DNA from 2 places in the Serratia sp. AR11 genome. Region 1 is predicted to be linked to the other one. Evidence: predicted binding sites of a transcription regulator. Region 1 holds the regulator's gene; the other holds the start of a gene.
What was found. The regulator PurR, encoded in region 1, represses purine synthesis genes. The targets are predictions, from matches to a motif close to CANGCAAACGTTTGCNTG.

Region 1 (7,900 bases):
GAGCGTTGGTTCGGTCAGCGTGGCAACCAGATATAACGCCACCATGCTGATGCCATAAGCTACCAGCAGCCACGGCAGTAAGGTGTTGCCATTAATGCGATTTAACGCGGTGCGGCAGCCATAACCCCCTAACAGGAAGGCCAGGGTCTGCGGCACATAGCTCAGGCCGATATCATTTGGGCTGTACCCCATATCGCCAAGAATAAAGGGTGAACCGGTCAGCCAGGCGAAGAAGCCGGCTGAGCAGGCGGCAAAGATGGTAACGCTGCCGCTGAACACCGGGGATTTAAGCAGTTGCCAGAAGGTCAGGCTGTTTTTCTTTTCTGCGGAAGGCAAGGGTTTAGCGTTTTCTTTCAACAGCAGAGTCGGCAGCAGGAGAATGACGGTAATGCCCAGCAGCACGGCAAAAATGGCACGCCAGCCCATGTGGTTCAACAGCCAGGCACCGACCAACGGCGCCAGCGCTGGTGAAAGTGCCACCAACGGCATAATGGTAGCGAAGACCCGGTTGGCCTTGCCTTCACGGTAGCGGTCAATCACCAGTGCCTGCCAGGTAACGGCGGCGGAACAGACGCCAATGGCCTGGATGAAACGCAGTGACCACAGTTGAACGGCATTTTGTACCCACAGCATGCCAAGGCAACCCAGGGCAAACAGCGCCAGGCCAATCAGCAACACCGGTTTACGGCCGAGGCGGTCGGAAAGTGGCCCCCAGAGCAATTGAGCAAAGGCGAAGCCGGCCAGGAAGATACTCAGGCTGGCGCTGATCGCCCCGGCGGAAATTTGCAGGTCTTGCTGCATTATGCCAAAGGCGGGCAGGTACATGTCGGTGGCCAGGTAACCCAGCATACTCAGGCCGGCAAGATAGAACATAAAACCAAAGGAATTTCGCATGGTATTTCTCATTAATATTTTATTGTCGCAGGTTTTTAGCGCCGGCAAGTGTATCCGGCTGGATCTCTGCTTGTGAAACGGTAATATTTGCGAGGTGCTGTTAAAAAAATTGAAGGCAAGGTTATGTGGTCTGAATATTCTCTCGATGTGGTAGATGCGGTCGCCCGCACCGGCAGCTTCAGCGCAGCGGCGCATGAGCTGCACCGAGTGCCCTCGGCGGTCAGTTATACCGTGCGGCAATTGGAACAATGGCTGGCGGTTCCGCTGTTTGAACGGCGTCATCGTGACGTGGAACTGACCCCGGCCGGCGTGGTGTTTGTGCAGGAGGCACGCAGTGTCATCAAAAAAATGCTCGACACCCGCCGCCAGTGTCAGCAGGTGGCTAACGGTTGGCGTGGCCAACTGAAAATTGCGGTAGACATCATTGTTAAACCCCAGCGCTGCCGCCAACTGGTACTGGACTTCTATCGCCATTTCCCCGACGTAGAACTGATGGTTCAACCTGAGGTGTTTAACGGCGTCTGGGATGCGCTGGTGGACGGGCGTGCTGATATGGCGATTGGGGCGACGCGTGCGGTGCCGGTCGGCGGCGGGTTTGCCTTTCGCGATATGGGCGACATGCGCTGGCTGTGCGTGGTTAGTCCGCAGCATCCGCTGGCGATGATGGATGGCCTGTTGAAAGATGAGCAACTGCGGCCTTTCCCGTCGCTGTGTCTGGAAGATACCTCGCGCAACCTGCCCAAGCGGGTCACCTGGACACTGGACAACCAACGGCGGCTGGTGGTGCCGGACTGGGCCTCGGCGCTGGATTGTCTGTGTGCCGGCCTGTGCGTTGGCATGATGCCGGCGCATCAGGCCTTGCCATTGGTGCAGCGTGGGGAACTGGTAGCGTTGCAGCTGCAGCAGCCGTTTCCGGCCAGCCCCTGTTGTCTGACCTGGCAGCAGAATACGCCATCACCGGCGATGGCCTGGCTGTTGGATTACCTGGGGGACAGTGAAACGCTGAATCAGGAATGGCTAAGCGAAGTGGTGCCGGAAACCACAGCGGCCTCCGGCATTAGCAATTAGCGGCGGTAATCGATGAATGGGCCGTCAGCGACCGAACGACGCTCAATCAGTTTCGGATGCACTTCAATCACCTGCGACTCTTCACGCTTGCTGATAATACGGTCCAGCAACATGGTGAACGCCATTTCACCCAAACGCTCTTTGGGTTGATGAATGGTGGTCAGTGCCGGGGTGAAATAGCGGGCGTTACGCACGTTATCGTAGCCAATCACCGAAATGTCTTGTGGCACCCGCAGCCCAAGTTCGTCGGCGGCGCAGATCGCGCCCATCGCCATGATGTCGCCGCCGCAGAATACCGCGGTCGGGCGATGTTTTTGCGACAGGATCTGGTGCATGGCCTTGTAGCCGGATTCCGGCTCAAAGTCACCCTGAACAATCCACTCGTCACGTACTTCAATATTGGCTTCTTCCATGGCTTTTAAAAAGCCCTGATGGCGGCCGCCACCGGTATTGCGCGACAGTTGGCCTGGAATGGCTCCGATATCGCGGTGACCGCGTTCAATCAGATACCGCCCGGCCAGATAGCCGCCTGCGAAGGCGTTATCAATGATGCTATCGGTAAAATCACCGCGGGCCGCGCCCCAGTCCATCACGACCATTGGGATGTTGCGGTAGTCTTCCAGCATGCCGAGCAATTGGTCTGGATATTCCGAACACATCACCAGCAGGCCATCGACACGCTTTTGCGCCAGCATCGCCAGATAGGCCCGCTGTTTGTCCAGATTGTTGTGCGAGTTACATAAAATCAGCGTATAGCCTTTGCTGTAGCAGCTGTTTTCTACCGCCTCGATCACTTCGGCAAAGTAGGGGGCTTCGCTGGAGGTGGCCAGCAGGCCAATCGATTTGGTGTGATTGACCTTCAGGCTGCGCGCTACGGCGCTGGGTGAGTAATGCAGCTCTTTAATCGCAGCGCCAACGGCCGCTTTTGTCTCTTCGGCGACGAAACGAGTCTTATTGATGACGTGCGAAACGGTGGTGGTGGAAACGCCAGCGCGTTTGGCCACATCTTTAATCGTTGCCATGTAAAGAATGACTCCTGAACTCACATGTTGCAGTATGTAAGTGTGATGTTAATCGTTTGCCTGCGTAGATCCTTCTCCAAAGAAGCGAAAACTGAGTTTTTAGTGTGTTGAAGTCGTCAGCGCTTGATCAGGAGGGGCATTTTGCCGGTACACAGTTGTGAACTGCGAATTTTGTCCCATATTGAGCCAAAGTGGAAGAGGTAATCGGTATAATAAACCGGGAAATGATAACAAGATTTTATTGTTCAACTGTGTGAAAATGGTTTGACGCATTAATTGTGTGCCTTTTACCCTTGGGAAACCCAATCTGAAAAGGAGTTGTAATGGATACCGATCTGAAAATGTCACTGTTCACCACCGTTTGTGCACTGGCCGTGATTATTGCTTTCAGCTTCACCGCTGCTTTGAACTGATCCCCTCAAGTAAAACAGGCGCAGCCCGCTGCGCCTGATTGTTTTTCCCCGCGTTACGCCAGGTTCTTTTCCACAAATGCCCAGTTAACCAGTGCCCAGAAGTTTTCCAGGTAGGCAGGTCGTGCGTTGCGGTAATCGATGTAATAGGCGTGTTCCCAAACGTCGACGGTCAGCAGCGGTTTATCATCACCGGTTAGCGGTGTCGCTGCGTTCGAGGTGTTAACAATCGCCAGCGAACCCTCCGGTTTTTTCACCAACCAGGTCCAGCCTGCGCCAAAGTTTTTCACTGCGGCGTCGCTGAATTGCTGTTTAAATTCGGCGAAAGAACCAAATGCCTGATTAATCGCCACGGCCAGTTTACCTTCAGGCTCACCGCCGCCCTGTGGCGACAGACAGTGCCAATAGAAAGTGTGGTTCCATACCTGGGCCGCATTGTTGAAGATGCCGCCGTCAGAGGCCTTAACGATCTCTTCGAGGGACAACCCTTCAAACTTGCTGCCTTTCAGCAGATTGTTCAGGTTCACCACGTAGGCGTTGTGATGCTTGCCATAATGGTATTCCAGAGTTTCTGCGGAAATGTGCGGTTCGAGGGCGTTTTTTTCATAAGGTAATGCAGGAAGTTCGAACGACATTGCTTTCTCCTTGTACAGTGCCAGTCCACCGTCGTAACAACGGGCATGAGATTGGCCTGTTTTTATTGTGGGTATTTAGCTTAGCAATTTTCGCGATGAATTACAGGGGGAACGGGCAAGGGATTGGCTATGACTACGAGGTTTGGGGAAATGATCAGGGGAGAGCGGCTGACAGCGCCAGCCGCAAGGGTGCTTATCGAATGGTTTTTGGCGTGACTACCCGGCGTGCGCCGATGTAGTGGTTTTGCCAGTAGTCGTTATCGAGCTGGCTGATGCGGATTTCTTCACCGGTACGCGGGGACTGAATGAATTTGCCGTTACCCAAATAAACCCCAACATGGTCGGCCACGCCGCGGTTGTTAATGCGGAAGAACACCAGATCGCCGCTTTCCAGCTCACTCTTCTTGATCGGCGCTGCGTCACGCAGGTGATACATCTCGTTGGCGGTACGCGGCATTTTAATTTTAACGATGTCTTTATAGGCGTAATAAATCAGACCGCTACAGTCAAAGCCGGTTCTTGGCGAGGAGCCACCCCAGCGATAAGGTTTACCCATTTGATCCATCAGCTTGGCCATCGCGGTTTGCTTGGCATGCTGGTAGCGTTTTTTGTGCGCAGGGCTGAGCTTCAATGGTTTTTCGTCAGCCACCAATTTGGCGGTTGCCATACCGGTTTCACGATGGCGCCCATAGCCTTTTTTATAGCCCTTCTTCGGCGGGGTCACTTTAATTTTGGCTATTTTATGAGTTTTGTTTTTCGATTTTGCGCTAACGATCTTTTTAGCGGTTTTTTCTGTTTTGGCTTTGGAGACCTTGGCGGTTTTCTGCGGAGTAGTGACTTTTACTTTTTTGCTGCTGGCCTTAACCGCTTTCTTTTTCTTGCGGTCATCCGGCCGGGCTTCGTTTACGTGGCTCTTGCGCTGCTCAGCGGCAACACGTGCCTGTGGCGCTGCATGCGCCAGATTAAAGAATAGCTGTGTAAACAACAGCACAAAAAGCGTAAGAATTAAACGCATGTCGACGTTACCAACCTTGGCCCCGGAACAGATATCGAATGAGTGACAGTATTCCCGAATTTCGCCATATAAAACAGCGAAGAACTCATAAATGATAATCCATATTGTGAGAAAACGTTAATAGCATTTTTTTTGCCGAAAAATCAAACTGTTGATGTATAAAAAACCAACAATGACCGCCAGGGAATTTATTAATGTGCACTTTTTGACAGGAAATATATTAGTGAAATGGCCGGATTAAAAATGTTATTCTGAGCATATGTTTTGACCGGAAAGGCCCTGCCGGTGAGACGCGACTGACAACGGGGGAATGCCCTTGCAAAAGATGGCGTTTTCTTGCAACTGTTCCAGCCGCTACAATAGCCAGTGTGATGCATGTTGTAGCCATGAGATTTGGCTTGAGGAAGCAATATAATGACGACGACGATTGAAAAAATTCAGCACCAGATCACTGAGAACCCAATTCTGCTGTACATGAAAGGTTCACCGAAATTGCCAAACTGCGGTTTCTCGGCGCAAGCCGTGCAGGCACTGTCTGCCTGTGGCGAACGCTTTGCTTACGTTGATATTCTGCAGAACCCGGACATCCGTTCCGAGTTGCCGAAATACGCCAACTGGCCGACCTTCCCGCAGCTGTGGGTAGACGGTGAGCTGGTAGGCGGCTGTGATATCATCATGGAAATGTATCAGCGCGGCGAATTGCAGCAGCTGATCAAAGAAACGGCAGAGAAGTACAAACAGCAGGAAGACCAGCAGCCATAATCGGCTCGGTTTTATTGTTGGAAGTCATCGGGCGGTGCCAGCTAATACTGGGCCGCCCGATTTTTTTCTTAGTCGGTATTCGTGACCGCCAGCGGCCAACCGCCAAGGCGTTTCCAGCGGTTAACCAGCTCGCAGAACAGCTGAGCAGTTTGCTCGGTATCATACAGCGCTGAATGGGCCTGGGCACTATCGAAGGGAATATCGGCGGCAATGCAGGCTTTGGCCAGTACCGTTTGTCCCAACACCAGTCCGCTTAACGCCGCGGTGTCAAAGGTGGCGAAAGGATGGAAAGGATTGCGTTTCAGGCTGGCACGCTCGGCGGCAGCCATCAGGAAACTGTGATCAAAATTGGCGTTATGCGCCACAATTATCGCCCGGTTACAACCGCGATCCTTAATGCCCTTGCGCACCGCTTTAAAAATAGCGTGCAGTGCATCGTATTCACTGACCGCACCGCGCAGGGGATTACTCGGATCTATGCCGTTAAAAGCCAGCGCTTCGGGTTGCAGGTTGGCACCTTCAAAAGGCTCCACGTGAAAATGCAGGGTTTCGTCCTGCTGCAACCAGCCGTCTTCATCCATTTTTAACGTAACGGCGGCAATCTCCAGCAGCGCGTCAGTTTTGGCATTAAATCCGGCAGTTTCTATATCTATTACTACGGGGTAAAACCCACGAAAACGGCCACTCAGGGCGTTAAGATCACTTTTTTCGGCCATCAGTTTCTTATCTTCATCGAATGCAGCGCGCATTATGGCAAATTTTGCGCCCGGTTGCAGGCGGTAATCACGCGGGAAAAACAAGGGCGCAGTAAGCGCCCCTGGTTGACCTTAGTGGCCGAGGCCGTGGCCGGCGTGTTTGTTTTCGATCAGTTCGATTTTATAACCGTCCGGATCTTCAACAAAGGCGATAACCGTGGTGCCGCCCTTGACCGGGCCGGCTTCGCGAGTGACCTTGCCGCCGGCATTACGAATGCTGTCACAGGTTGCGGCGACATCATCCACACCCAGTGCCAGGTGGCCGAATGCGGTGCCCATTTCGTAGCTGTCGGTGCCCCAGTTATAGGTCAGTTCAATCACCGCACCTTCGCTTTCATCGGTATAGCCTACAAACGCCAGTGAGTACTTGTATTCCGGGTTCTCGCTGGTACGCAGCAAGCGCATGCCTAATACCTTGGTATAGAAGTCGATGGAGCGTTGCAGGTCACCGACGCGGATCATGGTATGGAGTAAGCGCATAATTCCTCTGATTGGATGTGCCGTTGCCAATGGCGGATGGATTGAAGCAAATCCAGTATAGCGTTGCCGCATAAGGGATTTCAATGTATGCCACGGCAGGGAGCATTACTACATCAGTGACGTTGTCACTCATCAGTTCGGCAGGGTAACACAACCGCACACTTTGTCGCCGTGTGGCGGGTGGAAATAGGTACTATAACCACTGCAAGGGATGGCGCGTCACGATAACGTTGTTGCGTCCGGATTGGGCGGGATTAATTTATAAATTTGGATCTGGTTAATATGACTTTTTTCAGTACGAGAACATCGCGTTTGCCGAAGGAGCCGATCAATGGATGAAATGCTAATTCTGGTGGACGCTGATGATAATGCCATTGGCTCCCAAAGCAAAACGCGGGTACACCAACAGGGGTTACTGCACCGGGCATTTTCAATTTTTATCTTTGATAGCCAGGGCCGCCTGCTGTTGCAACAGCGGGCATTCAGTAAGTATCACTCGGCCGGGCTATGGACCAACAGTTGCTGTGGCCACCCGCGCTGGGGTGAGTCAACGCTGGCCGCGGCTCAGCGCCGCCTGCAGGAAGAGATGGGGTTCAGCACTGAGCTACAACAAGTTTCCAGTTTTACCTATCAGGCTGCGGTACCCGGCGATTTAATTGAGCACGAATTCGATCATATCTACGTCGGTTTATTTGACGGCAAGCCGCAGGGGGCGCCTGAAGAGGCCCATAGTTGGTCGTGGACTGATATTCAGCAATTAACGGATGAAACAACGCGCAATCCTGAAAAGTTTACCGTTTGGTTTCTGACAATAATGAAGGATCTTGGCGCCAATGAAATGGAACGTTGGGCAAGGTTG
Region 2 (7,900 bases), 1.3 Mb from region 1:
ATATCAATATCGCCGAGCCGAAAGCGCTGATCGGCTTTGCCGGCCCACGCGTTATCGAACAGACGGTGCGTGAAAAACTGCCGCCGGGCTTCCAGCGCAGTGAGTTCCTGATTGAAAAAGGCGCGATCGACATGATCGTACGCCGTCCGGAAATGCGTCAGACCCTGGCGAGTATCCTTTCCAAGCTGACCAACCAGCCGCAGCCGCATTTCGATGAAGCCGCGCCGGTGTCCGAGCAGGAAAATCAGGCCGACGCCTGAGATCAATAGGTTCCCCGCGCCGGTAGCCATCGGCGCGGGGTTCAGCCGCCATTTTGTGGCTAAATGACGGTTGATAACGGAGAGCATCGCCTTTACCGCGGTGAGGGTGGTGCCCTGATGGATTAATGAACCCAAGTTCAGTGACGGGACTCATGCAAAACCACCAAATTCCCCAAGCCACGTCGCCATTGAGCTCGTGGCTTTTCTATCTGGAACGTCTGCACAGCCAGGCGATCGAACTCGGCCTGGAACGCGTACAGCGCGTTGCGGCGCATCTTGATTTACTCACTCCTGCACCGACGGTATTTACCGTAGCCGGTACCAATGGCAAAGGCACCACCTGTCGCACCCTGGAAACCATCCTGATGGCGGCCGGTTTGCGGGTTGGCGTCTACAGCTCGCCGCACCTGGTGCGTTATACCGAGCGGGTGCGCATTCAGGGCGATGAACTGAGTGAGGCCGAACACTGCCGCTCGTTCGCCGCCATTGAAGCGGGCCGGGGTGAAACTTCACTGACCTACTTCGAATTTGGCACCCTGTCGGCGCTGCAACTGTTCAAACAGGCTAAGCTTGACGTGGTGATCCTGGAAGTCGGGCTGGGTGGCCGCCTGGATGCGACCAACATCGTCGATCCGAGCGTGGCAGTGGTGACCAGCATTGCGCTGGATCATACCGACTGGCTGGGCAACGATCGCGAAAGCATTGGTCGTGAAAAGGCTGGGATCTTCCGCAGCGGCAAACCGGCGGTGGTGGGGGAACCGGATATGCCGGCCACCATTGGGCAGGTGGCGGAAACGCTGGGTGCCCAACTGTATCGCCGCGGCGATGCCTGGAGCTTCAGCGAACAGGGCGAACGCTGGCAGTGGCAAGGCGGCGGTACCTTGCTGACCGATTTGCCGATGCCCAACGTGCCGTTAGCCAATGCGGCGACGGCACTGGCTGCACTGCATTTTTCTGCGTTGGAAATTGATGAGCGGGCAATCTTTACCGGCTTGCAGCAGGCGACATTGCCTGGACGTTTCCAGATTGTGCGACGCGATCCGATGCTGATCCTCGACGTGGCGCATAATCCCCACGCGGCAGGTTACCTGGCCGGGCGTCTGGCGAGCTTACCGCGTAATGGCGGCAAGGTGCGAGCGGTGGTGGGGATGTTGTCGGATAAAGACATCGCCGGCACCCTGGCCTGTTTGAGTGAGCAGGTCGATGAGTGGTATTGCGCGCCGCTGGACGGGCCGCGCGGGGCCAGCGTCGAACTGTTGGCGCAATATTTGACGGAACCGCGGCAGTTTGCCGATGTCGAAACTGCCTGGCGTCAGGCTATGCAGGACGCAGATATTCAGGATATTGTGATCGTCTGTGGATCGTTCCACACCGTTGCACAGGTTATGGCGGCGTTAGACGAGCGGGGAGTGTGAGTGGCAAGTAAATTTCAAAACCGATTGGTCGGTACCGTGATTTTGGTCGCGCTGGGAGTGATTATCCTGCCAGGGCTGCTGGACGGTAAAAAGAAACATTATGAAGACGAATTCGCCGCCATTCCATTGGTGCCGAAGGCCGGTGATGTGGAAGAAAACGACGTGGTGCCACCGGTAAGCCAACCGCTACCGGCACAGCCGCCGGAAGGCGCGGGCGCTCTGGTTGAGCAGCAGGCGGCCAATGAGGCAGCAGCGCAGCAGGCAGTTCGCCAACCGACGCAGCAGCCGACGCTGGTGACCCCGCCGGTCGAATCCCGTCCACAACCGACGCCGCAGCCGCAGGTGAAGCCTAAACCGGTAGAAACCAAACCGGTGGAAGTGAAACCAAAACCGGTACCGCAACCGAAACCGGTGGAGACGAAGCCGGTGGTGAAACCTGAGCCAACGCCAGTACCCAAGCCTGAGCCTGCACCCGTGCAGAAACCGGCGGAAGAGAAAGCGCCGGCAGGGCAGGCTTATGTGGTGCAGCTCGGTGCGCTGAAGAACGCCGCCAAGGTGAACGAGGTGGTGGCATCGCTCAGGCTGTCCGGTTACCGTGCCTTTACCGTGCCATCAACGCCGGTACAGGGCCAGATCACTCGGATCTACGTCGGCCCGGATGCCTCAAAACAGAAGCTGCAGTCTTCTCTGTCCGCGTTGAACTCGATCAGTGGTTTGAGCGGTCAGGTGAAGCCATACGGCGTACGTTAAGTTTATGGGGTGCAGCATGCTGTGCCCCATAATCGAGTCATGCCGATATAATCATTAAAAATAATGTGCCTTTCGTAGCTGAAATGGCCTATGTAGGCGCGGCGATTGGGAATTTTTTTATCGCCGCTTTTTATTTGTAGCGGGGCAGGAAAACCCCTACGCAAACGTTTACGTTTTCTGTTAGAATTCGCCGCGAAATGGATGCAGGGGCGATTCATCATTGGAATAGTTCATGGTCTGGATTGATTACGTCATTATAGCGGTGATTGGATTTTCGGCTCTGGTGAGCCTGATCCGAGGGTTTGTTCGCGAAGCATTGTCACTTGTGACATGGGGATGTGCGTTTTTTGTTGCCAGCCATTTCTACTCTTACCTTGCGGTCTACTTCACTCGTTTTGAAGATGAACTGGTGCGAAACGGCATCGCGATTGCCATCTTGTTTATCGCGACCCTGATCGTAGGCGCTATTGTTAACTATGTGATTAGCTCACTGGTAGAGAAAACCGGGTTATCAGGCACCGACCGGGTGCTGGGCGTCTGTTTTGGCGCACTGCGCGGCGTGTTGATCGTTTCGGCGATACTGTTTTTCCTGGATACCTTTACCGGCTTCTCACAAAGTACCGACTGGAAACAGTCGCAGCTGATCCCCCAGTTCAGTTATATCATCAGGTGGTTCTTTGACTACCTGCAGAGCACGTCGAGTTTCTTGCCGACCCATTTACCGGGGCGGTAGCGCTGATGAGGAAAAGACAACATGTGCGGTATTGTCGGTATCGCCGGTTTTATGCCGGTAAACCAGTCGATTTATGATGCGTTGATGGTGCTTCAGCACCGTGGCCAGGATGCCGCAGGCATCGTCACCATAGATGCCCACAATGGGTTCCGTCTGCGTAAGGCAAACGGTCTGGTGAAGGATGTGTTTGAGGCACGCCATATGCAGCGCTTGCAGGGCAACATGGGTATTGGCCATGTGCGCTACCCAACGGCTGGCAGCTCCAGTGCCTCAGAGGCTCAACCCTTTTATGTAAACTCGCCGTTCGGCTTGACGCTGGCACACAACGGCAACCTGACCAACGCCCATGAGCTGCGCCAAAAGCTGTTTGAAAGCGGCCGCCGCCATATCAACACCACCTCCGATTCCGAGATCCTGCTGAACGTACTGGCCAGTGAGCTGGATCGTTTCCAACATTATCCGCTGGAATCCGACAACATTTTCACCGCCGTTGCCGCCATGCATCAGCAACTGCGTGGCGCTTACGCCTGCGTAGCGATGATCATCGGTCACGGTCTGCTGGCATTCCGTGACCCTAACGGTATCCGCCCGCTGGTGATCGGCAAGCGTCAGCTTGAAGATGGCCGCAATGAATATATGGTGGCTTCCGAGAGCGTCGCACTGGACACGCTGGGCTTCGAATTCCTGCGCGACGTAGCGCCGGGCGAAGCGGTGTATATCACCGAGAAGGGCCAACTGTTCACTCGCCAGTGTGCAGAGAACCCGAAAACCAACCCGTGCCTGTTCGAATACGTCTACTTCGCTCGCCCAGACTCCTTTATGGACAAGATTTCGGTCTACAGCGCCCGCGTGCGTATGGGGCAGAAGTTGGGTGAGAAGATTGCCCGCGAGTGGGAAGATTTGGACATCGACGTGGTGATCCCAATCCCGGAAACGTCCTGTGATATCGCGTTGGAAATCGCGCGCATCCTGGATAAGCCGTACCGTCAGGGCTTTGTGAAGAACCGCTATGTTGGCCGTACCTTTATTATGCCGGGCCAACAGGCGCGCCGTAAGTCGGTACGTCGTAAGCTGAACGCCAACCGTGCCGAGTTCCGCGACAAGAATGTGCTGTTGGTGGATGATTCCATCGTGCGCGGCACCACTTCAGAGCAGATCGTAGAGATGGCGCGTGACGCCGGGGCGAAACGAGTTTACCTGGCTTCCGCTGCGCCGGAAATTCGCTTCCCTAACGTCTACGGCATCGACATGCCGAGTGCCAACGAACTGATCGCCCACGGCCGTGAAGTGGATGAAATCCGCCAGATCATCGGTGCCGATGGTCTGATCTTCCAGGACCTGGACGATCTGATTGAAGCGGTACGCGAAGAGAACCCGGACATCACCCAGTTCGAATGCTCGGTATTCAACGGTATCTACGTCACCAAAGACGTCGACCAGAGCTACCTCGAGTATCTGGAATCTCTGCGTAATGACGACGCCAAAGAAATTCGTGGTCAGACCGAAGCCGAAAATCTGGAAATGCACAACGAAGGTTAAGTTTCATTCTTGACCAAAACAGTGCACCGCGGTGTTCGCTGCGGTGCATTATTCCTCCCTGACTTGCTTATGTAGCCCCATTGCGGCAAAGTCTGCCTGATCCTATTTTTCCTTGGCAGAGGCCAGCTTTATGAAACGACTCATCATCGGTATTTCCGGCGCCAGCGGCGCAATCTACGGCGTGCGCCTGCTACAGGTATTGCGTGACGTCGCAGAGGTGGAAACCCATTTGGTGATGAGTAATGCGGCGCGACAGACGCTGTCGTTGGAAACCGATCTCAGCCTGCGTGAAGTGCAGGCGCTGGCCGATGTGGTGCATGACTCGCGCGATATTGGTGCCAGCATTTCTTCCGGCTCGTTCAAAACGGCCGGTATGGTGATTTTGCCCTGTTCAATCAAAACCTTATCCGGTATTGCCAATAGCTACAGTGACGGCCTGCTGACGCGTGCCGCCGACGTGGTGCTGAAAGAACGCCGCCGGCTGGTGCTGTGCGTGCGCGAAACCCCGTTGCATATCGGCCATCTGCGTCTGATGACCCAGGCGGCGGAAATGGGCGCGGTGATCATGCCGCCGGTACCGGCGTTTTATCATCGTCCTGCCAGCGTAGAAGACATCATCGATCAAACGGTAAACCGGGTGGTCGATCAGTTTGACATTGAATTACCGCAAGATTTATTTGCCCGCTGGCAAGGTGCCAATTAACAAATTTCTCCCCAATTTAGCACATTTGTGCAACACCGCACTGAATTAGGGCGGCGCATGCACCATAATGATCCCACTTCATCACGCTCACTGTTTCAAGGCTCTGGTATTTATCCATTGCCCGTGGCGCGGCCAACACTGGCCGATTTAATTTTGCGGTTATCGTCCCAGGAAACAGTTTTGTGAAGGCCGGAGCCGTTCCCTCCGCCTACAGCAACAAATGTGGCACGATTACTGCAAATTGATTTGGTGGAAAAGTAATGCCCGCAGTGGCATCAAAAAATCAATTTGAGGGTGATTTATGAAAAAGCTGGTTAAGGTTCTTCCTTTAGTCTTGGCTTTAAGCGCGGCAAGCAGCGCATTTGCCGCAGTACCATCAACGCTGAAGATCGGCACCGATCCGACCTATGCACCCTTTGAATCCAAAAATGCCAAGGGCGAGTTGGTCGGTTTTGATATCGATCTGGCCAAAGAGCTGTGCAAACGCATAAATACTAAATGTACCTTTGTGGAAAGCGATTTTGACGCGCTGATCCCTTCCCTGAAGGCGAAGAAAATTGACGCCATCATCTCTTCTCTGTCGATCACCGAAAAACGCCAGCAGGAAATTGCCTTCACCGACAAGCTGTATGCCGCTAACGCCCGCCTGATCGCGCCGAAAGGTTCCAAGCTGCTGCCTACCGTAGACGCGCTGAAAGGCAAGAGCGTCGGCGTGCTGCAGGGGACTACCCAGGAAGCCTATGCCAATGCCATGTGGCAGCCTAAGGGCATCACCGTCGTACCTTATCAGAACCAGGATTTGGTGTATGCCGACCTGGCATCCGGCCGTATCGATGCCGCCTTCCAGGACGAAGTGGCGGGCAGCGATGGCTTCCTGAAACAGCCTCCAGGCAAGGATTATGCTTTTGCCGGTGAATCGGTGAAGGATGACAAATTCTTCGGCGTGGGGACCGGCATGGGCCTGCGCAAGACCGATACCGAGCTGAAGGCGGCGCTGGATAAAGCCTTTGCCGAAATGCGCAAAGACGGCACTTACGACAAGTATGCGAAGAAATATTTCGACTTTGACGTCTACGGCGGTTAATGCCGCTTACCGTTCCATGTTGTGACTACGGGGCTGGCCCGCCGGCCCCGATGGTTCGGGATCCAATGACGACAGGGTGAAGTAAATGCTGCAAGGCTATTCCCAATTGATATTAGAGGGGGCTCTGGTGACGCTGGAGCTGGCCCTCAGTTCCGTACTGCTGGCGCTGGTCATCGGTTTGATCGGTGCCGGCGGCAAGCTTTCCCAAAATCGCCTGCTTTCTACCGTGTTTGGCGCTTATACCACGCTGATCCGTGGCGTACCCGATCTGGTGCTGATGCTGCTGATTTTCTACGGCCTGCAAATTGCGCTCAACAACCTCACCGAACTGCTTGGCTTCGCGCAAATCGATATTGATCCGCTCAGCGCGGGCATTATCACCCTCGGGTTTATCTACGGCGCTTATTTCACCGAAACCTTTCGCGGTGCCTATATGGCGGTGTCGAAGGGGCAGATTGAAGCGGCAACGGCCTACGGCTTCACCGGTTCACAAATTTTCCGCCGCATTCTGTTCCCTGCGATGATGCGCTTTGCCCTGCCGGGCATTGGCAACAACTGGCAGGTGATCCTGAAGGCCACGGCGCTGGTGTCTATTCTTGGCCTCAATGACGTGGTGAAAGCCACTCAATTGGCCGGCAAAGGCACCTATCAGCCGTTCTTCTTTGCGATCGTGGCCGGTGTGGTTTATCTGGTTTTCACTACCGTTTCCAATGGTGTGCTGCTGTGGCTTGAACGGCGTTATTCCCTGGGCGTCCGGAGGGCTGAGCTATGATCGAGATTTTACAACAGTACTGGCAATCGCTGCTGTGGAGCGACGGTTACCGTTTCACCGGGGTCGCCGTCACCCTGTGGCTGCTGATTTCCTCGGTGGTGATGGGCGGTTTGCTGGCGATCCCGATGGCGGTGGCACGCGTTTCCTCCATCACCTGGGTGCGTTTCCCGGTTTGGCTCTACACCTATATATTCCGTGGTACGCCGCTGTACGTGCAGCTGCTGGTGTTTTACTCCGGTATGTACAGCCTGGAAATCGTGCGTGGGACGGACTTCCTCAACGCTTTCTTCCGCAGCGGGCTAAATTGCACCATTTTGGCGCTAACGCTGAACACCTGTGCTTACACCACCGAGATCTTCGCCGGGGCTATACGCTCGGTGTCGCACGGTGAAATCGAAGCGGCCAATGCTTACGGTTTCTCACGTTTCAAAATGTACCGCTGTATCATTTTGCCTTCAGCACTGCGCACCGCGCTGCCGGCCTACAGCAATGAAGTGATCCTGATGCTGCACTCGACCGCGCTGGCGTTCACCGCCACCGTGCCGGACCTGCTGAAGATAGCGCGAGACATCAATGCGGCGACCTACCAGCCGTTCTATGCCTTTGGCATTGCAGCGGTGCTGTATCTGATCATCTCTTACGGA

Region 2: the regulator PurR is predicted to act here: its motif matches at 2,583-2,600, upstream of cvpA (colicin V production protein).

Annotation. Positions count from the first base shown of each region.
Region 1 covers NZ_CM150739.1:2,488,326-2,496,225, forward strand. The annotation lists gene punC (purine nucleoside transporter PunC) at 1-894, opposite strand, end outside; gene punR (DNA-binding transcriptional activator PunR) at 1,018-1,962, shown strand; gene purR (HTH-type transcriptional repressor PurR) at 1,959-2,984, opposite strand; gene cydH (cytochrome bd-I oxidase subunit CydH) at 3,308-3,397, shown strand; gene sodB (superoxide dismutase [Fe]) at 3,451-4,029, opposite strand; gene ACSOSI_RS11900 (C40 family peptidase) at 4,223-5,044, opposite strand; gene ACSOSI_RS11905 (Grx4 family monothiol glutaredoxin) at 5,459-5,806, shown strand; gene rnt (ribonuclease T) at 5,875-6,555, opposite strand; gene gloA (lactoylglutathione lyase) at 6,634-7,041, opposite strand; gene idi (isopentenyl-diphosphate Delta-isomerase) at 7,373-7,900, shown strand, end outside.
Region 2 covers NZ_CM150739.1:3,793,260-3,801,159, reverse strand. The annotation lists gene accD (acetyl-CoA carboxylase, carboxyltransferase subunit beta) at 1-260, shown strand, start outside; gene folC (bifunctional tetrahydrofolate synthase/dihydrofolate synthase) at 413-1,675, shown strand; gene dedD (cell division protein DedD) at 1,676-2,425, shown strand; gene cvpA (colicin V production protein) at 2,658-3,158, shown strand; gene purF (amidophosphoribosyltransferase) at 3,180-4,697, shown strand; gene ACSOSI_RS17840 (UbiX family flavin prenyltransferase) at 4,828-5,400, shown strand; gene hisJ (histidine ABC transporter substrate-binding protein HisJ) at 5,702-6,484, shown strand; gene hisQ (histidine ABC transporter permease HisQ) at 6,570-7,256, shown strand; gene ACSOSI_RS17825 (ABC transporter permease) at 7,253-7,900, shown strand, end outside.